2 regions of the Nocardioides sp. AN3 genome follow, and region 1 is predicted to be linked to the other one. Evidence: riboswitches for the same ligand, from Rfam matches in the RefSeq annotation. Region 1 holds a riboswitch; the other holds the start of a gene.
The links. Region 1 has a riboswitch for glycine ahead of gcvP (aminomethyl-transferring glycine dehydrogenase). Riboswitches for the same ligand answer to the same signal wherever they lie in the genome.

Region 1 (4,410 bases):
CGCACCCTCCTGCATGGCCACGAAGAACGGATTGATCGAGTCCTTGGTGATCAGGGCGACGGAGACCTTGCCGCCGCTGCCTGACCCGGAGTCGGAGCCGCCACACGCAACGAGCGTGGAGGTCGCGAGCACGGCGATGCCGGCTGCTGCTGCGCGGCGAACGAAGGTGGTGGTCGTCATGGGGGCGTGGCCTCTCTGGTCGGCGTCGTCTGCCTCGGAAGACGGCATGACAACGTTGTCATAGGACAGTACGCCACACGATTCCGCCCTGTGTCAAGCGTCACATCCGAATGGCTATGCTGTGCCGAGACATCGTTGTCAGACAGGAGATCGGCGATGCGGAAGCGAGCCACCATGACAGACGTCGCCGCGCTTGCCGGTGTCGCGCTGAAGACCGTCTCGCGTGTCATCAACGGCGAGCCGAACGTCTCGCCCGAGGTGGTCGAGCGTGTCCGACGCGCTGCTGAGCAGCTCGACTACCGACACAACCTCGCCGCCAGCAACCTGCGCCGCGGAGTGCGCACGCAGACCATCGGCGTCATCCTCCACGACCTCAGCAACGAGTTCGCCGCCGCGCTGCTCCGTGCCATCGACGACCGTGCGCGTGCGGACGGCGTGGCCGTCATCGCCTCGAGTCTGGACGACAGTCAGGAGCGCGAGCGCAACCAGGTGCTCGAGCTGGTCACCCGCCGCGTGGACGGATTGGTCTTGATGCCTGCCAGCGACGACCAGACCTACCTGACGGCGGAGATCCACGCCGGCCTGCCCGTGGTCGCCGTCGACCGGCCCGCGGCTGGCGTCGCTGTCGACACCGTCCTCGTGGACAACCATGACGGCGCGCTCGCGGCCACCAGCTATCTGCTCGACCGCGGTCACCGGCGGATCGCCTGCCTCACCGACCGGTCCTTCCTCTGGACGGCTCGCGAGCGTCGGCGTGGCTACCTCGACGCGCTGGCCCGGGCCGGCGTCGAGGTCGACGAACGCCTGCTCGTGGGTGATGTGACGTCGGCCGATGCCGCATCGCAGGCCATCTCCGAGCTGCTTCGCCTCGACGCTCCGCCGACGGCTGTCTTCACCGCGCGCAACGAGCTCTCGGTCGGAGCGCTGCGAGCCGTTCGTGCCCACCCTGACCCGCCCCTCGCGATCGTCGGGTTCGACGACTTCCCGCTCTCCGACCTGGTCGAGCCTCCCGTCACGGTCGTGCAACAGGATGTCGCCGCCGTCGGTCGTGCCGTCTGCGACCTCCTCTTCGAGCGGATGAACGGAAGTGTGCGCCCTCCCCGGACGGTCATCGTTCCGACCAGGTTGGTCGACCGGGGCTGATAGGCCTCGGGCTTTGTGACCGGGTCCAGCCGCGGCGGCGACGTCAGTCGTAGAGCCTACAAAGTCCACGACATCTCAACGAGTAAAGGCCCGTTGCCTACGCGACAGGAATTTCCGAAGTCGCGGCAAGGTCTTGTGAAGGGGCTCGAATCGACGCTATCTTTCCGGCACCGCGGGCCCACTGGTCCCGAACGGAGTCACAACTGAACAGTGCGCCGCACAAGCCGAAGCGGGAGAGTCCCGGTCGCAACGCGACTGGGCGCCGAAGGAGCAACACTCCCCAGAATCTCTCAGGCCCAGCTACCGCTCCGGTGAGGCGACTCTGGAAAGTCAGGACCTGTGCGTCCTGCGCCAAAGGTGCAAGCCGTCGAGGTGACGGTGAAGCTCTCAGGCATCGATGACAGAGCGGGGAGGTCACCCCTCTACGGGGCCGTCATCGCGCGGTCCCTCGACACCTGGGAGCCTCCCTCATGAGCGATCCGCTCGACCCATCAACCACGCGCGACACCTTCGTCGGCCGCCACATCGGCGCCGATGGGGATGACCAGCTTCGCATGCTCAAGACCGTTGGCTACGAGAGCCTGGACGCACTGGTGGATGCCGCCGTTCCGGTCGGCATCCGCATGGCCGGCGACCTCGACCTCCCCGCGCCGGCGACAGAGCGCGAGGCCGCCGGCGAGCTCGGCGCACTCGCGGCGCGCAACACGGTCGCGACCCCGATGATCGGGCTCGGCTACTACCCGACCATCACGCCGGCGGTGATCCGCCGCAATGTGCTCGAGAGCCCGGCGTGGTACACGGCCTATACGCCGTACCAGCCTGAGATCAGTCAGGGCCGTCTCGAGGCGTTGCTGAACTTCCAGACCATGGTCGGTGATCTGAGTGGTCTGCCGACTGCGAACGCGTCGCTCCTGGACGAGGCCACAGCGGTGGCGGAGGCGATCGGGATCATGCGGCGTGCCGCGAGGTCGACGTCGAACCGGGTGCTCGTCGACGCCGACACCCACCCGCAGACCATCGATGTGGTGCGGACCCGCGCCGCCGCGGTCGGCATCGAGGTCCGCCTGGTCGACCTGGCCGCTGCGCTGCCGGATGGCGACTTCTGCGGGATCGTGGCCTCCTATCCGGGCTCGTCCGGGGAGGTCCGTGATCTGGCGCCGGTCGTCGAGGCCGCCCACGCCTGCGGGGCTTTCGTCACGATCGCGGCTGATCTCCTCGCGCTCACGCTGCTGACCTCGCCAGGGGAGCTGGGGGCTGATATCGCGGTCGGGTCGACGCAGCGGTTCGGGGTGCCGTTGTTCTACGGCGGGCCGCATGCGGGCTACATCGCGGTGCGTACCGGTCTGGAGCGTCACCTGCCGGGCCGGTTGGTCTCGGTGTCGGTCGACTCCAGCGGGCGGCCTGCCTACCGGCTGGCGTTGCAGACCCGCGAGCAGCACATCCGTCGTGACCGGGCGACCTCGAACATCTGCACCGCCCAGGTCCTGCTCGCCGTGGTGGCGAGCATGTACGCCGTCTACCACGGCCCCGAGGGGCTGACTCGGATCGCCGAGCGGATCCACCTGCACGCCAACAAGCTCGCCGCTGCGTTGTGGGCGATCGGCTACCGGGTGGTCAGCCGGTCGTTCTTCGACACGTTCGTGGTCCACGTGCCTGGCGGCGCGGCGGTGGTGGTCGATGCGGCCCGAGAGCGGGGCATCCTGCTCCGGCTGGTCGATGAGGACCACGTCGGGGTGGCCTGCTCTGAGGTGACGACTCGGGAGGACGTCCGGTCGGTCTTCGAGGTCTTCGAGTCGGTCGGGGCTGCCGGGGCCGGGGCTGCCGGGGCTGCGGGTGGGGGGCCGGGTGGCCGGCAGGTTGCGAAGGAGGGCCCGGTCGGGGGGATCCCGAAGCGTCTGCGCCGGACCAGTGTGTTCCTGACTCACCCGGTCTTTCATGAGCACCGGTCCGAGACCGCGATGCTGCGCTATCTGCGGAAGCTGTCCGACCGGGACTTCGCCCTGGACCGGGGGATGATCCCGCTCGGGTCTTGCACGATGAAGCTGAACGCGACCACCGAGATGGAGGCTGTCTCGCTGGCCGGGTTCGCCGACCTGCACCCGTTCGCGCCGCGCGAGCACGCGGCGGGCTACCTGGAGCTGATCGGGCAGCTGGAGTCCTGGTTGGCCGAGGTGACCGGGTATGCGGCGGTCTCGATCCAGCCGAACGCCGGCTCCCAGGGCGAGCTGGCCGGGCTGTTGGCGATCCGCGCCTATCAGGTGGACCGTGGTCAGGGGCAGCGTGAGGTGTGTCTGATCCCGTCCAGTGCGCATGGCACCAACGCCGCGTCGGCGGTGATGGCGGGCATGCGGGTGGTGGTGGTGGCCTCGAACGAGGACGGCACCATCGACCTCGAGGATCTGCAGGCCAAGTGTGAGGCACACGCGAAGGACCTGGCAGCGGTGATGGTCACCTACCCCTCCACCCACGGCGTCTATGAGGAGGGCATCATCGCCCTGTGCGACCTCGTCCACCAGCATGGGGGACAGGTCTATGTCGACGGCGCGAATCTCAATGCTCTGCTCGGTGTCGCCAAACCGGGGCAGTTCGGCGGCGATGTCTCCCATCTGAATCTGCACAAGACCTTCTGCATCCCGCACGGTGGCGGGGGCCCGGGGGTCGGGCCGGTGGCGGTCGCCGAGCACCTGGTGCCCTACCTGCCCACGCACGTGAACCACCCCGACGCGGACCGTCGTGGGGGGATCGGTGCGGTCAGCGCCGCGCCGTACGGGTCAGCCGGCATTCTGCCGATCCCGTGGGCCTACATCCGGATGATGGGCGCGGACGGGCTCACCCAGGCCACCAAGGTCGCCGTTCTCACCGCCAACTATGTCGCCAGCCGGCTGGCGGACAGCTACCCGATCCTGTTCACCGGCGCGGAGGGTCTGGTCGCCCACGAGTGCATCCTCGACGTGCGGCCGCTGACCGCCGCGACCGGCGTGACGGTCGACGACATCGCCAAACGGCTGGTCGACTACGGCTTCCACGCCCCGACGATGAGCTTCCCGGTGGCGGGGACCTTGATGGTGGAGCCGACCGAGAGCGAGG
Region 2 (4,410 bases), on a different contig from region 1:
GAGCGCGCAGGTCGTCGAGGTCCACCGTGCCGTCGTCGGCGGACTTGACCACGACGACCCTCATGCCGGCCATCACCGCCGACGCGGCGTTGGTGCCGTGCGCGGAGGCCGGCAGCAGGCAGACGTCGCGCTGGGACTGGCCGTTGGCGTGGTGATAGCCGCGGATCGCCAGCAGACCCGCCAGCTCCCCCTGCGAGCCGGCGTTCGGCTGGATCGAGACGCGGTCGTAGCCAGTGACGGCGGCCAGCCAGCCCTCCAGGTCGTCGACGAGGCGGCGGTAGCCGGCGGCGTCCTCGGCCGGGACGAAGGGGTGGAGGTCGGCGAAGCCGGGGAGGGAGATGGGCTCCATCTCGGTGGTGGCGTTGAGCTTCATCGTGCACGAGCCGAGCGGGATCATCCCGCGGTCGAGCGCGTAGTCGCGGCCGGACAGGCTGCGCAGGTAGCGCAGCATCTGCGTCTCGCTGTGATGGCTGTTGAAGACGTCGTGTGTCAGGTATGGCGTGGTGCGCACCAGGCCCTGCGGGAGCGCCGACGGAGTCGTGCGGTCGAGCTCGTCGAGGTCGACCGCCGGCGCGCCGCTCGCGCCGGCGCCGAACGCACGCAGGACGCTGGTGATCGTGGACCGAGTCGTGGTCTCCGAGGTCGACAGTGAGACCGTGTCGGCGTCCACCAGCCGCAGGTGCAGGCCGAGCGCGCGAGCACCGCTGACGACGTCGGCCGCCTGACCCCGCACCGAGACCGTCATCGTGTCGAAGAACGGCTCCGTGCGGACGTCGTGGCCAAGGGCGCGCAGCCCGGCGGCCAGGACGGCGGCGTACCGATGGGTGCGGGTCGCGATCGCACGCAGGCCCTCGGGACCGTGGTAGACGGCGTACATCGACGCAGTGACCGCGAGGAGGACCTGCGCGGTGCAGATGTTGGAGGTCGCCTTGTCGCGACGGATGTGCTGCTCGCGGGTCTGCAGCGCGAGGCGGTACGCCGGACGTCCCTCCGCGTCGACGGAGACGCCCACCAGGCGTCCGGGCATGTGCCGCTCGAGGCCCTGCCCGACCGCCATGAAGCCCGCGTGCGGGCCGCCGTAGAACAAGGGGACGCCGAAGCGCTGCGACGACCCCACGACGACGTCGGCACCCAGCTCGCCAGGAGCCTCGAGGAGCGTGAGGGCGAGCAGGTCGGCCGCCACCACCACGAGGGCGTTCCGCTCGTGCGCCGCCGCGATCACGGCGCGCGGGTCGGTGACCTGACCAGAGGCCCCGGGGTACTGCACCAGGACGCCGCAGAGATCGCCCTCGGGCAGCCCCTGGCTGAGGTCGGCGACGACCACCTCGATGCCCATGGCGAGCGCGCGCGTGCGCACCACATCGATGGTCTGCGGCAGCGCGTCGGCGTCGACGACGAAGGGTCCGGCGGCCTTCTTGTTCGCCCGACGCACCAGCGTCATCGCCTCCGCGGCCGCGGTGCCCTCGTCGAGCAGCGACGCGTTGGCGGTCGGGAGACCGGTCAGGTCGCCGATCATCGTCTGGAAGTTGATGAGCGCCTCGAGGCGACCCTGGGAGATCTCGGGCTGGTAGGGCGTGTAGGCCGTGTACCAGCTCGGGTCCTCGAGGACGTTGCGGCGGATCACCGGCGGCGTGATCGTGCCGTGGTAGCCGAGACCGATCAGCGACTCCCCCGGCATGTTCTGCCCCGCCAGCTCCCGTGCGAGGGCGGCGACGCCGCTCTCCGAGAGGGGTGCGGGCAGGTCGAGGCTCTCCTCCGAACGGATGCCCGCGGGCACCGCCGCGTCCATGAGCTCGCTGAGGGACCCGAAGCCGAGACGCTCGAGCATCTGACGCTCAGCGTCGCCGTCGATGCCGATGTGGCGATCGACGAACGGCAGGGCGCCGTCGAGCTCGGAGAGGGAAGGGAAGTCGGTCACGGGGACTCCTGGGTCGTCGAGATCAGGACGGCCCTCCCCCTCTGTTGCCCGACCCGTGCCGACGGTCCGTTCTTCAGAGTCGCCTCATCCGCGTGGTCGTGGTGCCTGAGAGTTTCCGGGGAGGAATTGCCCCTTCGGCGCCCCTGTCGAGCAGGGACTCTCCCACGCGGGATCTGCAGCGGCACCCATTCTAGACGACCCGACCCCCGGTCCGTCATCGACGAGCCGAGGGTCAGGCGCGAAGGGGTGTGCGCTGCTCGCGTCAGCCGATCTTGCGGGCGGCGCGGCGAGCGGCGAGCTCGTCACCCGGGGACGGTCCGGAGTCGGTCTCGTCAGCGGCGCGCTCGCTCGGGAGCTCCGAGAGTGTGCCCTCGATCTCGCGCCAGACGCCGCCGATCGCGATGCCGAAGACGCCCTGGCCGCCCTGGAGCAGGTCGATGACCTCGTCGTTGCTGGTGCACTCGTAGACGGAGGCGCCGTCGCTCATGAGCGTGACGCGGGTCAGGTCGTCGGTGCCGCGCTCGCGCAGGTGCTGGACGGCAGTGCGGATCTGTTGCAGCGAGATGCCGGCGTCGAGCAGGCGCTTGATGACCTTGAGGATCAGGATGTCCCGGAACGAGTAGAGCCGCTGGGTCCCGGAGCCGGTCGCGCCACGGACACTCGGCTCCACCAGCCCGGTCCGAGCCCAGTAGTCCAGCTGGCGGTAGCTGATCCCGGCGGCGTTGCAGGCGGTCGGACCGCGGTAGCCGGCGTCGCTGGGCAGGGGCGAGACGTCGTCGGTGAAGAGCAGGCCCTGTTCATCGGCCTGCTTCGCCGCGAGGAGTGCGTCGGCGTTGACGCCGCTCTCCTGCTCGTGCTCGTTCACGCGGTCCTCCGTGAGGTCTACTCCGTTGAGCGTAACGCCGATGGGGAAGGGCCGCGACCTCACTCCGCAGAGCGAACGTCATGGTTGGAGTTACAACAGAGACAGTTCAAGGTAGGACTCGCGATCGCCGGGGTCAAAGACATGTCCGGCGTGTCGCAACCCTCACCCTCAACTTGAGACTGAGGTCTCGGGCGGGCAGCGGTGCGTGCCACGTGCCGCTCAGTGGGCGTCGAAGTCCTCGGGGGTGACATGGTCGAGGAACTCGCGGAACTTCTCGACCTCGTCCTCCTGCTCGGCGGGCACGGCGAGGCCGGCCTCGTCCAGGACCTCCTCGGAGCAGACGATCCGGGTCCCGGTGCGCAGCGCGAGCGCGATCGAGTCGGACGGACGCGCGCTGACCTCGGCGCCGGTCGAGAACACGAGGTTGGCGAAGAAGACGCCGTCGCGGACGTCGGTGATCTGCACCTCGCGCAGCTCGGCCTGGAGAGCGCCGATCACGTCCTTCATGAGGTCGTGCGTCAATGGCCGCGGAGGCACCACGCCCTGCTGGGCGAACGCGATCGCCGTGGCCTCGACGGCACCGATCCAGATCGGCAGGTACCGCTCCCCCGTCACCTCGCGCAGCAGCACGAGGGGTTGGTTGGAGGGCATCTCGACCCGGACTCCCATGACGTCGACCTCACGCACGTCATCAACCCTACTCCGCCCCCGCGGGCGAGCCACGGCCCATCTCGGGTATTGCGGCGCCGGGCGCGGAACCGGCGTCAGAACCGACGCAGCCCGGCCTTCACGAGCGTCGCGTGCAGTCTCACGGAGAGGGCCGCGAGCTCGCCGGCGGTCTCCTCGACGCGGGCGCGGGCGCTGGGATCCGACGTACGCCGCAAGGGGGCCACCACCTGCTCGACCAGGCCGACCTCGCGGTCGGCGGCGGCCTTGAGCCCACGGAGATGGCGCGGCTCGAGACCGTAGTCGGCCAGCTCTCGCGCGGTCTGCAGGATGACGAGGTCGTCGGTGTCGTAGTGGCCGGTGCGCGAGGGCGTCACGAGGCCGAACCCCTCGATCTCGGTGAGCAGCTCGTCGCTGACCTCGGCGATCTTCAGCAGCTCGCGTCGCGAGAGCCGCAAGCCGTCGCGACGGAGGAACGACTCTGCACGGGGCATCCCGTCGGCGGCGAGCGCGACCTGCGGCACGGTGGGCACCGTCGGCTCGATCGCGGGCGGCTCCAGCCCGCGGTCCATGGCGTCGAGGTGCTCCCCGATCACCTTCAGCGGCAGGTAGTGGTCGCGCTGCATCCGCAGCACGTAGCGCAGTCGCTCCACGTCGTCCCGCGAGAACTTGCGATACCCCGAGGGCGTCCGCTCCGGCTTGACCAGCCCCTTCTCCTCCAGGAACCGGATCTTGGGGATGCTGATCTCGGGGAAGTCGGGCCGCAGCAGGGTGAGCACCTCGCCGATCGTGTGGCGCTCGGGCGCGGACCCGGACGCCGCACTCGTCGCCGTCACCATCTGCTCAGGCCCCGTGCCCCGAGTAGAACACGAGGCGATACTTGCCGATCTGCACCTCGTCGCCGTCCTTGAGCACGACCTGGTCGATGCGGTCGCGGTTGACGTAGGTGCCGTTGAGGCTG

Region 2: it holds a riboswitch for glycine, as region 1 does, so the genes downstream of both, gcvP (aminomethyl-transferring glycine dehydrogenase) here and gcvP (aminomethyl-transferring glycine dehydrogenase) in region 1, are expected to answer to the same signal.

What each region holds. Positions count from the first base shown of each region.
Region 1 covers NZ_BAAIGC010000020.1:63,971-68,380, forward strand. The annotation lists gene ACYQ1K_RS19405 (substrate-binding domain-containing protein) at 1-180, opposite strand, end outside; gene ACYQ1K_RS19410 (LacI family DNA-binding transcriptional regulator) at 337-1,323, shown strand; glycine riboswitch at 1,544-1,639, shown strand; gene gcvP (aminomethyl-transferring glycine dehydrogenase) at 1,794-4,410, shown strand, end outside.
Region 2 covers NZ_BAAIGC010000034.1:38,547-42,956, reverse strand. The annotation lists gene gcvP (aminomethyl-transferring glycine dehydrogenase) at 1-1,918, opposite strand, end outside; glycine riboswitch at 2,002-2,093, opposite strand; gene ACYQ1K_RS24190 (MerR family transcriptional regulator) at 2,181-2,708, opposite strand; gene ACYQ1K_RS24185 (bifunctional nuclease family protein) at 3,003-3,470, opposite strand; gene ftsR (transcriptional regulator FtsR) at 3,548-4,288, opposite strand; gene ACYQ1K_RS24175 (double zinc ribbon and FHA domain-containing protein) at 4,293-4,410, opposite strand, start outside.